Linked DNA regions of Tsuneonella mangrovi. The protein of the gene in region 1 interacts with the protein of each later gene in a pairwise test. Links are inferred from orthologs where the notes say so. Each region holds a gene or a part of one and is shown on either strand. Other genes may lie near its edges.

Evidence for each region. Proteins that work in one complex are often made in the same cells at the same time.
Region 2: the proteins of pheT (region 1) and secD interact in binary tests that used the Escherichia coli proteins (3 or more experiments, as listed by UniProt). The link is inferred for Tsuneonella mangrovi from one-to-one orthologs.

The regions. Positions count from the first base shown.
Region 1 is NZ_CP022889.1:1,900,939-1,909,008, reverse strand. The notes cover bases 2,001-5,107. They hold pheT (phenylalanine--tRNA ligase subunit beta), read right to left. Parts: upstream 4,708-5,107; coding sequence 2,293-4,707; downstream 2,001-2,292. Other genes in these bases: pheS (phenylalanine--tRNA ligase subunit alpha), read right to left, coding at 4,704-5,107; CJO11_RS09350 (SDR family NAD(P)-dependent oxidoreductase), read right to left, coding at 2,001-2,296. Outside these bases: CJO11_RS09360 (sensor histidine kinase), read left to right, coding at 1-3; CJO11_RS09355 (peptide chain release factor 3), read right to left, coding at 13-1,536; more of CJO11_RS09350, read right to left, coding at 1,553-2,000; more of pheS, read right to left, coding at 5,108-5,822; CJO11_RS09335 (helix-turn-helix domain-containing protein), read right to left, coding at 5,871-6,713; CJO11_RS09330 (helix-turn-helix domain-containing protein), read right to left, coding at 6,849-7,724; rplT (50S ribosomal protein L20), read right to left, coding at 7,912-8,070.
Region 2 is NZ_CP022889.1:1,212,156-1,215,746, reverse strand. Bases 478-3,306 are described here. They hold secD (protein translocase subunit SecD), read left to right. Parts: upstream 478-1,007; coding sequence 1,008-2,606; downstream 2,607-3,306. Other genes in these bases: secF (protein translocase subunit SecF), read left to right, coding at 2,623-3,306; yajC (preprotein translocase subunit YajC), read left to right, coding at 667-987. In the rest of the region: more of secF, read left to right, coding at 3,307-3,591. UniProt on the Escherichia coli protein: Part of the Sec protein translocase complex. Interacts with the SecYEG preprotein conducting channel. SecDF uses the proton motive force (PMF) to complete protein translocation after the ATP-dependent function of SecA.

The DNA of each region.
Region 1 (8,070 bases):
TAACGCACCCGCTTACCGCTCCTTGGTGGCGGAAAACGTCAGCTCGGGGTTCTTTTCGGCCTGGTAGCTGACGTCCCACGGGCTCTTGGCCATGAATACCATGTCTCCGTCGCGGTCCTTGGCAAGGTTCGCGCGGTTGAAATCGGCAAATCCCTTGAGCGCCTCGGCGCTGCCCTTGAGCCAGCGCGCGGTGGCAAACGGGGCGGCTTCCAACATGGCCTCGACCTTATACTCCGCCGATAGCCGCGAAACCAGCACGTCGAGCTGCAACTGCCCAACCACACCCACAATCCACTGCCCGCCGATCTCCGGATAGAATACCTGGATCACGCCCTCTTCGGACAGGTCGTCTAGTGCCGTTCGCAATTGCTTGGTCTTGGTCGGATCCTTGAGTACCACGCGGCGCAGGATTTCGGGCGCGAAGTTGGGCAGGCCGGTAAAGCGCACCTGGTTCTTTTCGCTCAGTGTATCGCCCACCCGCAGCGTGCCGTGGTTGGGAATGCCGATAATGTCGCCTGCCTCGGCGGTATCGGCGATCTCACGGTCCTGCGCAAAAAACAGGATCGGCGAATGCACCGCGATCGGCTTGCCGAGCCCGCTCGGGGTCAGCTTCATGCCGCGTTTGAAGGTGCCCGAAACCTGCCGCATGAACGCAATCCGGTCGCGGTGGTTGGGGTCCATGTTGGCCTGGACCTTGAAAATGAACCCGGTCACTTCATCGCGCTCGGGGCTGATCTGCTCTTCGCCAGCGGGCTGCGGGCGCGGCGGCGGGGCGAACTTGGCGATCGCGTCGATCAGTTCGTCGACCCCGAAGTTCTTGAGCGCCGAGCCGAAATAGACCGGCGTCAGGTCACCGTTGCGATATGCTTCTAGATCGAATTCGGGATAGCCGATTTGCGCCAGTTCGACGTTCTCGGCCACTTCATCAGGCAGCGCCGGATCGGGATCGCGCTTGCCCAGGAATTCCTTGCTCGGTCCTTCGGGCCGCGCGACCGCGCCGCTCGCGAAATCGAGCACCCCTTGGAACTGGCCGCCCATCCCCACCGGATAGCCTTGCGGCGAGACATCAAGCGCGAGCATGTCGGCGATCTCGTCGAGCAGCTCGAACACCGGGCGCCCTTCGCGATCAACCTTGTTGACGAACGTGATGATCGGCACGCTCCGCAAGCGGCAGACCTCGAACAGCTTGCGGGTCTGCGGCTCGATGCCCTTCGCCGCGTCGATCACCATCACTGCGCTGTCGACCGCAGTCAGCGTGCGATAGGTGTCTTCGGAAAAGTCCTCGTGCCCCGGTGTATCGAGCAGGTTGAAGGTGATCCCGTCCTTCTCGAAGGTCATCACCGAACTCGTCACCGAAATGCCGCGCTGCTGCTCGATCTTCATCCAGTCCGAGCGCGCCCGGCGCGCCTGCCCACGCGCCTTGACCTCGCCCGCCAGGTGGATCGCGCCACCGGTCAGCAGCAGCTTCTCGGTCAGCGTGGTCTTGCCCGCGTCGGGGTGCGAAATGATCGCGAAAGTACGGCGATTGGAAGTCATCTGAAGATCGGGTGGGTCAGTCGCGCGCCACGCGGAAGCCGGCGAAATCCTGGCTCACCGGCATCAACTCGAGGCGGTTGATGTTGAGATGCAGCGGAAGTTCGGCGATCCAGCGGATGGTATTGGCAATGTCCTCGCCGGTCATTGGGTCGGCCCCGGAATAGAGCTTGTCCGAAGCTTCCTGGCTGCCCGTGCGCACCAGCGTGAACTCGGTCTCGACCATGCCCGGCTCGATGCTGGTCACGCGCACGCCGGTGCCGTGCAGGTCGGCGCGCAGCGCAAGGGTGAAGTGGTTCGCAAACGCCTTGCTTCCCGCATAGACATTGCCACCGGGGTAGATGTAGCTCCCGGCAACCGATCCGATCGCGATGATCGCGCCCTTGCGCGCAACCAGCGTGGGCAGCAGCTTGCGGGTCAGCACCACCATAGCGGTCACATTGGTGTCGATCATCACCTGCCAGTCGGCGAGGTCCGCCTCTTGTGCGGGCGACAGGCCCTTGGCCAGACCGGCGTTGTTCACCAACAGGTCTACGCCCGCGAACTCCGCAGGCAGTGCGGCAATCGCCGCGTCCATCGCTGCGCTGTCGCGCACATCAAATACCGCCGGGTGGACTTTGTCCGCACCGAGCTCCGCAACCAGCGCTTCGAGCCGCTCTTGGCGACGCCCCGTCGCAATGCAGCGCCAGCCGCTAGCAACCAATGCGCGCACAGTGGCTTCGCCGATACCGGCGGTTGCTCCGGTTACGAAGGCGGTTTTCATGCTCTCAACTCCGCACCGTGCTTGGCTGCTGCAGCGACGATCCTGTCCGAAATCGCCTTGATCTCAGCGTCGGTATAGGTCTTGTCGCTCGGCTGTAGCACCACTTCGACCGCAACCGACTTCCTGCCTTCGGGCACACCATTTCCGGCGAACACATCGAACACCCGGGTGGAAACGATGTTGGCCTTGTCGGCATTCTTGACCGTGCGTGCGAGATCGCCGGCTGACAGCGTGGCATCGACGAGGAACGCGAAGTCGCGCGTCACCGGCTGCAAAGCAGGCGGCGCGTAAGGCGTGCGGGCGAACCCGGCATTCTTGCGCTCGGGAATCGCATCGAGGAACAGCTCGACCGCCATTACCGGGCCATCGATATCGAACGCTTCGAGTGTCTTGGGATGAAGCGCGCCGAACCGGGCGAGCACGTTCTTCGGCCCCAGGCGCAAGGTTCCCGACTGGCCGGGATGGAACTGTCGCCCCGCTTCACCCATCACTTGCAGGTTCGCGACCGGCGCACCGGCAGCTTCGAGCAGGGCGAGCGCATCGGCCTTTGCGTCGAACGCATCGAAGGCGGCGGCCTTTCCGGTTGCCCAGCCGCGCTGGGTCTTCTCGCCGGCAAGCAGAACGCCGAGCGTTGCACGCTCATCGCTCGCCCCGCCTTCGCCCCGGAAATAGCGACGCCCGATCTCGAACAGGCGGGAACTGTCCACCCCGCGGGCGGCATTGCGTTTGGCGGCAGCGAGCAAACCGGGAATCAGCGACGGGCGCATTGCCTTCATGTCTTCGCTGATCGGGTTTTCGAGCACCCACAGCCCGCCGTTCCCGTCCACGAAATGGTCAGCATCGGCTTCCGGCAGGAACGACCACGTCACCGCTTCGGACAGCCCGCGCGCGGCAGCGGCGCGGCGCACCCTGCGTTCGCGTACCTGCTCCGGTGTGGCGGTCGGTCGCGCAACGCCATCGGCGCGCGGCAATGGTGCAGAGGCAATGTTGTCGAGTCCGTAGATGCGGACGACTTCCTCGACCAGGTCGGCGGAGCCTTCGATATCGTGGCGGCGCAATGGCACTTCGATGTGCCAGGTCATCTTGCCGTCGCCGAACTGGGTCCGCGTCGCGGTAAAGCCCAGCGCGGCAAGGATCGCCAGCTGCTCGTCTTCGGGCACGGCAACGCCGCCGATCCGTTCGACCAGCACCGGTTCGAAATCCAGTTTCTTCTTGTTCGATGGGGGAGAGCCCGCGCGGACGACCTCACTCGCTTCCCCACCACAGAACCGCACGATCATGTCGGTCAGCAGGTCCAGCCCCGGATCGAGGAAAGCGGGATCGACCCCCCGCTCGAACCGCGTGCGGGCATCGCTCGAAAGCCCCAGCGCGCGCCCGGTCTGCCCAATCCGCTCCGGATCGAAATAGGCGATCTCGAGCAGGACATCGGTGGTCGCCTCCGAGCAGCCCGAATGCTCGCCGCCCATGATGCCCGCGATATCGTGCACCCCCGCGTCGTCGGCGATCACGGTCATGCTATCGTCGAGCGTGTAAGTCTTCTCGTTGAGCGCCAGCACCTGCTCGCCCGGCTTCGCGCGTCGGGCCACGACCGCGCCGTTGAGCTTCGCCAGGTCGTAAGCGTGCGCCGGGCGACCAAATGCGAGCATCAGGTAGTTGGTGATGTCCACCAGCGCGCTGATCGGACGCTGCCCCGCAGCGATCAGGCGGCGCTGCATCCACTCAGGGCTGCTACCGTTCGTCACGCCACGGATCACCCGGCCATAGAACGCAGGACAGCCTTCAGAATCGTCGGTGCGGATTTCGACCGGGCATGGGAAAACCCCGGCAACCGGATCGACGCGATAAGGCTTGAACGTGCCCATTCCTGCCGCCGCCAGGTCGCGCGCGATGCCTTCCACGCCCATGCAATCGGGTCGGTTGGGGGTGATCGCGACATCGAACACCGGTGACGTGTTGTGATAGTCGGCAAAGCTGGTCCCGACCGGCGCATCCTCGGGCAGTTCGATGATCCCGTCGTGCTCGTCGCCCAGTTCGAGCTCGCGCACCGAGCACATCATGCCGTTCGATTCGACGCCGCGGATCGCGCTCTTCCTGAGTTCCATGCCATTGGCCGGGACCACCGCTCCGGGCAGGCCCAGCACGCCTTTCATCCCCGCACGGGCGTTTGGCGCGCCGCAGACGACCTGCAGCGGATCGCCATCTCCGATGCTGACCGTAAGCACTTGCAGCTTGTCGGCATCGGGATGCGGCGCGGCGGTCAGCACTTCGGCTACGCGGAAGCCCGCCAGCCGCTCGGCCGGATCTTCAAGCCCTTCGACCTCGAGCCCGATCGCGTTGAGCTTCGCAGCGATTTGCGCCGCATTCGCTTCGGTATCGAGGAACGTCTTCAGCCATTCGAGCGAGAACTTCATGCGCGCGCTCCCGAGTCCCTTGCCCCAACCCCACCCGAAAGCGTCGGCTGGTCGAATGGCGAGAAGCCGTAATGGTCGAGCCAGCGCTGGTCGCCGTCGAAGAACGCACGCAAATCGTCCATCGCATATTTGAGCATGGCAAGCCGGTCGACACCAACGCCGAACGCGAAGCCCTGCCACACGTCGGGATCGAGTCCGGCGAACTCGATCACCCGCCGATTGACGATCCCTGACCCCAGCAGTTCCATCCATCCGTGACCCGGCGCGTCGCCATCGCCGCCCAATACGCGGCGGCCGTTCACGTCCTGCCAGCCGACATCGACCTCCACCGATGGTTCGGTGAACGGGAAGTAGCTCGGGCGCAGCCGCAAAACGATGTCATCGCGCTCGAAGAACGCCTTGAGGAAGGTTTCGAGCGTCCACTTGAGGTGGCCAAGGTGAATGCCCTTGTCGACCACCAGCCCTTCGACCTGGTGGAACATCGGAGTATGCGTGGCGTCGCTGTCGCTGCGATAGACTCGACCGGGCGCGATAATCCGCAAAGGCGCGCCCTGCTCTACCATCGAGCGGATCTGCACCGGTGAGGTATGCGTGCGCAACAGCATCCGGTTTCCCTGTGCGTCGCGGTCGGGGAAATAGAAGGTGTCGTGCATCGCCCGCGCTGGATGGGATTCGTCCATGTTGAGCGCCGTGAAGTTGTGCCAGTCGTCCTCGATTTCAGGGCCGGTAGCGACCGAGAAGCCCATGTCGGCGAAGATTTCCGCCAGCTCGTCCATCACTTGGCTCACCGGGTGGATCGAACCGCGCGGTGCCTCGGGGGCAGGTAGTGTCAGGTCGAGCGTTTCATTCGCCAATTGCGCCTCGAGCGCGGCGGCGTCGAGCGCCGCCTTTCGCTCGGCAATCGCGTCGGAAACCTGCGCGCGGATGCCCTGGATCCGCGGGCCTTCGGATTGGCGCTGATCAGGGGTCATCTGCCCCAGAGTCTTCATCAGCAGGCTGACCCAGCCCTGCTTGCCAAGCGCGGCCACGCGCTGCGTCTCGAGCGCAGCGGCATCGCCCGCTTCGCGGATTGCGGCCAGAGTCTCGGCCAGTCGGGATTCGTCGGTATCGGTCATTGCGCAAGTGCCACTAGGGTTATGGCCGATAACTGGCAATGCCTGCCATTATTCGGCAGGTTCACCGCCTTCCGGCTGGTGAAGCACCTGCATTGGAGCTCCCGCGGCCGCAGCACGGGCGAGCGCCGCCGCACCAAGGATCGGATGGGGCAACGCGCGATAGGCGGTCGGCGCCATGTCCATGAAGCGGTGGAAGTCGCGAATGAAGTGCGCTTGGTCGAAATATTGCGTGTCCATCGTGTCGAGCCAATTGAGCGAAGGGTCGAGCATGAACTCGGCCAGGCTGCGCAAGAATCGCTGGCGGCGCAAAAGCAACTTTGGCGGAAAGCCGAACGCCTGGCGTGCGATACGCTCGACCGATCGCGGGGTAAGGCCCGTTCTGTCAGCAAGCGCGGCGACTGTCTGCACTTCGGGATCGACCAATGCGGCGTGGATCGCCAAAATCCGCTCCTCGTCTTGCGCAGGTCGCTCGAGCAACCCGAGCATTATGCTATCGATCCGATCGACTTCGGTGGCAAAATCCGGCTCGGCACCGAAAACTCCGCTTCCCAGCGGTCGAAACGCAGCGAACGCTTCATCTTCCAGCGCGTCGGTAAACCGGTCCGCACGATCGGCGGCAGCGCAGTTCGCGAATCGCGCCCAACCGAGCGGCAAAAACCCGATGCCCCAGTATCGCCCCGGCCCGATCCGGAACCGGGTGGCATGGCTGGTCGGGCCGGTCGCGACAAGCGCCCCGGTGTCTGACAGTTCGCCCGGACCGATCGATCCTGACATGCTGCCCCCGTCGCTAAAGCGAACGTTGGCCCATTCTGGATGGAGGTAATCCTCGACGATTCCTCCCTCGAGCGGGGCGACTTCGGTCAAATAGTAAGTCGTAACGTATGGGCGCAACCGCGCGTTCGGCAACGCGAAGCGCACCGCAACACTGTTGCTGCTTGGTCCCGTGCGATCGATTGGGCGACCCCTTGATTGACCCCGCACGTTTCATACAGGGAATGGCTTCGCAGGCGCAAGGAGGCTGGGGGGCTAATCCCGTTTGGGCTTATCGAGGGTCTGCGCGGGCGACCCCCACACCCGCTCGCGCTCCGCCATGAAAGCACCGAGCACAGGGTGCGGCAGGGCTGCATATTCGCTCGGCGTCATGTGCATGAATGCCCGAAATTCGCGCGTGAAGTGGGCGTGGTCGTGATAGTGTTCATCAATCGCAGCTTTCCAGCTGCCCTCTCCTGCCAACATAAATGCAGCCAAACTGCGCATGAATCTCTGCCTACGGAGCAGTAGCTTGGGCGGGAACCCGAAATGCTTGCGGCAAATTCTCTCAAGCGCACGAATGGAAATCCCGGCACGTTCGGCAATCTCGCCAACGCTGGAAACGTCCGTATCGACGATCGCGGCATGCACCGCACGAATGATGTCCGCTTCTGGCGTTGGCGTGTCGATCGAACGGAAGAATTCGATCAGCCGCGCGAATTCGGCTTCGTCGTCGGGCACATCGCCCATCACTTCGAGCAGCGGTGCGAATCGCGCGAAGGCCGGGTTCGTTTCACCGTCGTACAGCTGGTTGGCGTGGTCGGACGCCTGCAACCGCACGAAACGCGCCCATCCGAGCGGGAACAAGCCGACCCCCCACATGCGCGTAGTGCCCATTTCGAAGCGCACCGGGCGTGAACTCGGGCCGGTCGCGGTAAAGCGGGAATCGACGATACGCGCGCCCTCGACCATTTCCGAGACCGGCAGGTCACCCGAAAATACCCTGAGGTTGGCCCATTCGGGCTGGAGGTAGTCCTCTACCCGGTCGCCGCCCGGCACTGTGAAGGTAACGCGATAGAACGTGGTAAAGCAGCCGTCGAACTCGGCCGGCGGCGCGAAAAAGCGCACATCGATTTCGCAGTCACGCTGCACGACCCGTTGCCCCCGTTGGCGGAATGGATTGAACCCGCCCTCAAGCTTTATCTAGTCAATTTTTGACGCGAATGCGAGACTTCGGTTTCTGGCGTGGACGATGCACTCTAAGGATGAACATGCAAAGGGCGCTGCAAGCCGTTGCCCGCAGCGCCCCTGCAATTCGTAACCGTCGAAAGGTTTCGGCTTAGCCGAGCGCCTTCTTCGCCTCCGCAATGATCGAACCGAAGGCCGCGCCTTCGTTCATCGCGAGGTCCGCCATGACCTTCCGGTCGAGCTCGATGCCGGCAAGCTTCGCGCCGTGCATGAACTGCGAATAGGTGAGGCCTTCGGCGCGCACCGCGGC
Region 2 (3,591 bases), 690 kb from region 1 along the record:
CGCGCCGTTAGTGGCCATGAGCGTTAGGTTGTGAATGTGTGGCCAGATGACGACTGTAGGAGGCTCGGATCGCACTACGGCTGTGGCTTTAGCGATGGTGGTTGTCGGTCCAATCTGGACGAAGCGGCGCTCAACTTGAAAGTCCCATAGGTCATGTGCAGCGATCCGGTTCGCCTCCAGTTGCTGCTCACGGCACGGTGAATTTTCGACAGCCTCTGTGCCCGGCGACATATGACAGCGCTCCTCAATCCCCACGCCGGCTCAAAGCGTTCAAGATTCGAAGCTGGAGAATTCGGAGCGTGGCGACATGGTGGCGATTCAGATCTTCAACGAGGACCTAGCCATCCCAGCGGAAACATGCTTAAGTATATGATTTACCACTGGTCGGGACGACTGGATTCGAACCAGCGACCCCCACACCCCCAGTATGGTGCGCTACCAGACTGCGCTACGTCCCGTACCAGTGGAGGCGCGCCTATAGGGCGCAGCTTGAGCCAAGGCAAGGCGCTGCGCACGCACTTTCGGACCGCTCGATTGCTCTTGCCCGGCAATGCTGCTAGGCGCGCCGCGCTATCGACGGTTTGCTTGCTTGCAGGCGTGCCGATCGCTCCCATATTGCGCCCTTGACCGGGTGAGATGCCAACAATTCGATAGGCCAAAACAACGATGCTCAATCTTCTTGCCGCTACCTCCGCGGCCGCCGCCCCCCCTGTATGGATGAGCTGGTTGCCGATCGTCGGCATGGTCGCAATCTTCTGGTTCCTGCTGATCCGTCCGCAGATGCGCCAGCAGAAGGAACATCGCGAAAAGGTCGCCGGGCTCAAGCGGGGCGACCAGGTGGTCACCGCCGGGGGATTGATCGGCAAGGTGGTCAAGGTCGATGAGCACTACGCCGAAGTCGAAATCGCCCAGGGCGTGAAGGTCAAGGTGGTCAAGTCCACCATTGGTGACGTGGTGCCTCCGGGCGGCGCGGCGGCGAACGACTGAGCGCGGGGCGAAGACGCGATATGCTCGACTTTCCGCGCTGGAAGAAGCTGTGGCTCTGGGGCCTTGTGCTGTTCGTGTCGGTCGCATCGCTGCCGACGATCGTCTCGCTTTCGGGCGGTCAGTGGCCCGCCAGCCTGCCCAGCCCCAAGGTCAACCTCGGGCTCGACCTCGCTGGGGGCAGCCAGATCCTGCTCGAAGCGGATCCGCATCAGATCGTCACCCAGAAGCTGGAGACGATGGAGGAATCGGTCCGCACCAAGCTGCGTCAGGCCAGCCCGGCGGTCCGCATCGGCGACATCTCGACCAAGGATGACAAGCTCAGCTTCATGGTTTCCAGCCCGGCCGATGTCGATCGGGCGCGCGAACTGCTGACCCCGCTGATCAACGGCGCGGGGCTGACCCGAGACTGGACGCTGTCGGTTGTCGACGAGACCCGCATCGTCCTCACGCCGACGCCGGAAAGCCTCGCCAAGGGGCTCGACCAGGCGATGGACAGCGCGAAGGACGTGATCGATCGCCGCATCAACGCGATCGGCACACTCGAGCCGACGATTATCCGCCAGGACACCGACCGGATCGTGGTTCAGGCCCCGGGGCAACAGAACCCCGAAGCGCTCAAGAAGCTGATCGGCCAGACCGCCAAACTCGAATTCAAACTGGTCGACATGAACGCGCTGCCGTCCGACGTGGCGGCGGGCAAGGCCCCTCCGGGCAGCGAGATCCTGCCTTATGCATCGAGCAGCCGGTTCGCCGGGCAGAGCATCGCAGTGCGCCGCCTCGGCGGGATCAAGGGTGACAACCTGACCAATGCGCAGCAGGGCTTCGACCAGCAGACCAACGAACCGGTGGTCAACATCACTTTCGACCAGCAGGGGGCGGACAAGTTCGCCCGCCTGACGACCGAAAACGTCAACAAGCCGTTCGCGATCATCCTCGACGGCAAGGTGTTGTCGGCGCCGAACATCAACGAGCCGATCCGCGGCGGGCAGGCCCAGATTGCCGGCGGGTTCACGGTCGATTCGGCCAACGAGTTGGCGATCGCGCTGCGTTCGGGCGCGCTGCCGGTCGATCTCAAGGTGATCGAACAGCGCACGGTCAACCCGGAGCTGGGCAAGGATTCGATCCGCAGCGGCCTGATCGCGCTCGGCGTGGGCACCGGGCTGATCCTGCTGTTCATGCTCGTGACTTACGGCCGTTTCGGGTTCTATGCAGACGGCGCGCTGGTGCTGAACGTGCTGATGATCCTCGGTGTCATGGCAGTGCTCAACGCTACGCTTACGCTGCCGGGCCTTGCCGGGTTCGTGCTGACCATCGGTGCGGCGGTCGATGCCAACGTGCTGATCAACGAGCGAATACGCGAGGAGCGACGACGCGGCAGGCGCGTGCTGCAGGCAGTCGAGACCGGCTACAAGGAAGCCAGCCGCGCGATCTACGATGCCAACATCACCAACGTGATCGCCGCAACGCTGCTGTTCCTGTTCGGTCAGGGTCCGGTAAAGGGCTTCGCAGTCGTGCTCGTGATCGGCGTGATCACCTCGGTGTTTACCGCCGTTACCATCACCCGCATGTGGGTCGCCGGCTGGCTGCGCCGCCATCGCCCCAGCGAAATCCACATCTGATCGGGGAGAGACCGCGATGAAACTGCTCAAGCTCGTCCCCGACAACACCAACATCGGCTTCCTCCAGTGGCGGTTGCCGTTCTACATCGTCAGCCTGCTGCTGATCTCCGGCAGCTGGGCGCTGGTGCTGACCAACGGCCTCAACCTCGGGGTCGACTTCGTCGGCGGGCAAATGATCCGCGTGACGTTCGTCGGCCAGCCGGAAGTGCCGGTGGCGAAGATGCGCAAGGAAATCTCCGCGCTCGGCTATGGCGACCCGATCATCCAGAGCTACGGCGGTTCGAACCAGGCGGCGATCCGCGTGAAGCTGCCGGCCGGCTCCGAGCAGAAGCCCGATCTTGCCAACACGATGACCAGCAAGATCGTCGACACCCTCAAGGCGGACCATCCGAAGATACGCATCGACGGGATCGATTCGGTGTCCGGCAAGGTCTCGAGCGAGCTGTTCAGCAAGGGGCTGATGGCGCTTGGCTTCGCGATGGTCGCGATCTCGATCTACATCTGGATCCGGTTCGAATGGCAGTTCGGTGTCGGGGCGCTGTTTGCACTGTTCCACGATACCTCGCTGACGTTGGGATTTTTCGCGCTCACCCAGCTCGAGTTCGATCTCAATATCGTCGCCGCGATCCTGACGATCATCGGCTATTCGCTGAACGACACGATCGTGGTTTACGACCGGATTCGCGAGAACCTGAAGAAGTATCGCAAGATGCCGCTGCCCGAGCTGCTTGACCTGTCGGTCAACGAGACGCTGGCGCGCACGGTGATGACTTCGCTGACGCTGCTGATCGCGCTGATCCCGCTGCTGATCTTCGGTCCGGCGAGCCTGTTCGGCCTCGCCGCTGCGATCACGCTGGGTATCTTCATCGGTACCTACAGCTCGATCTACATGGCCGCGCCGATCCTGATCTGGATGGGGGTCAAATCGGACAGCTTCGTGCCGACCGAAACCCGCGAGGATCGCCAGGAACGGTTGGCCCGCGAA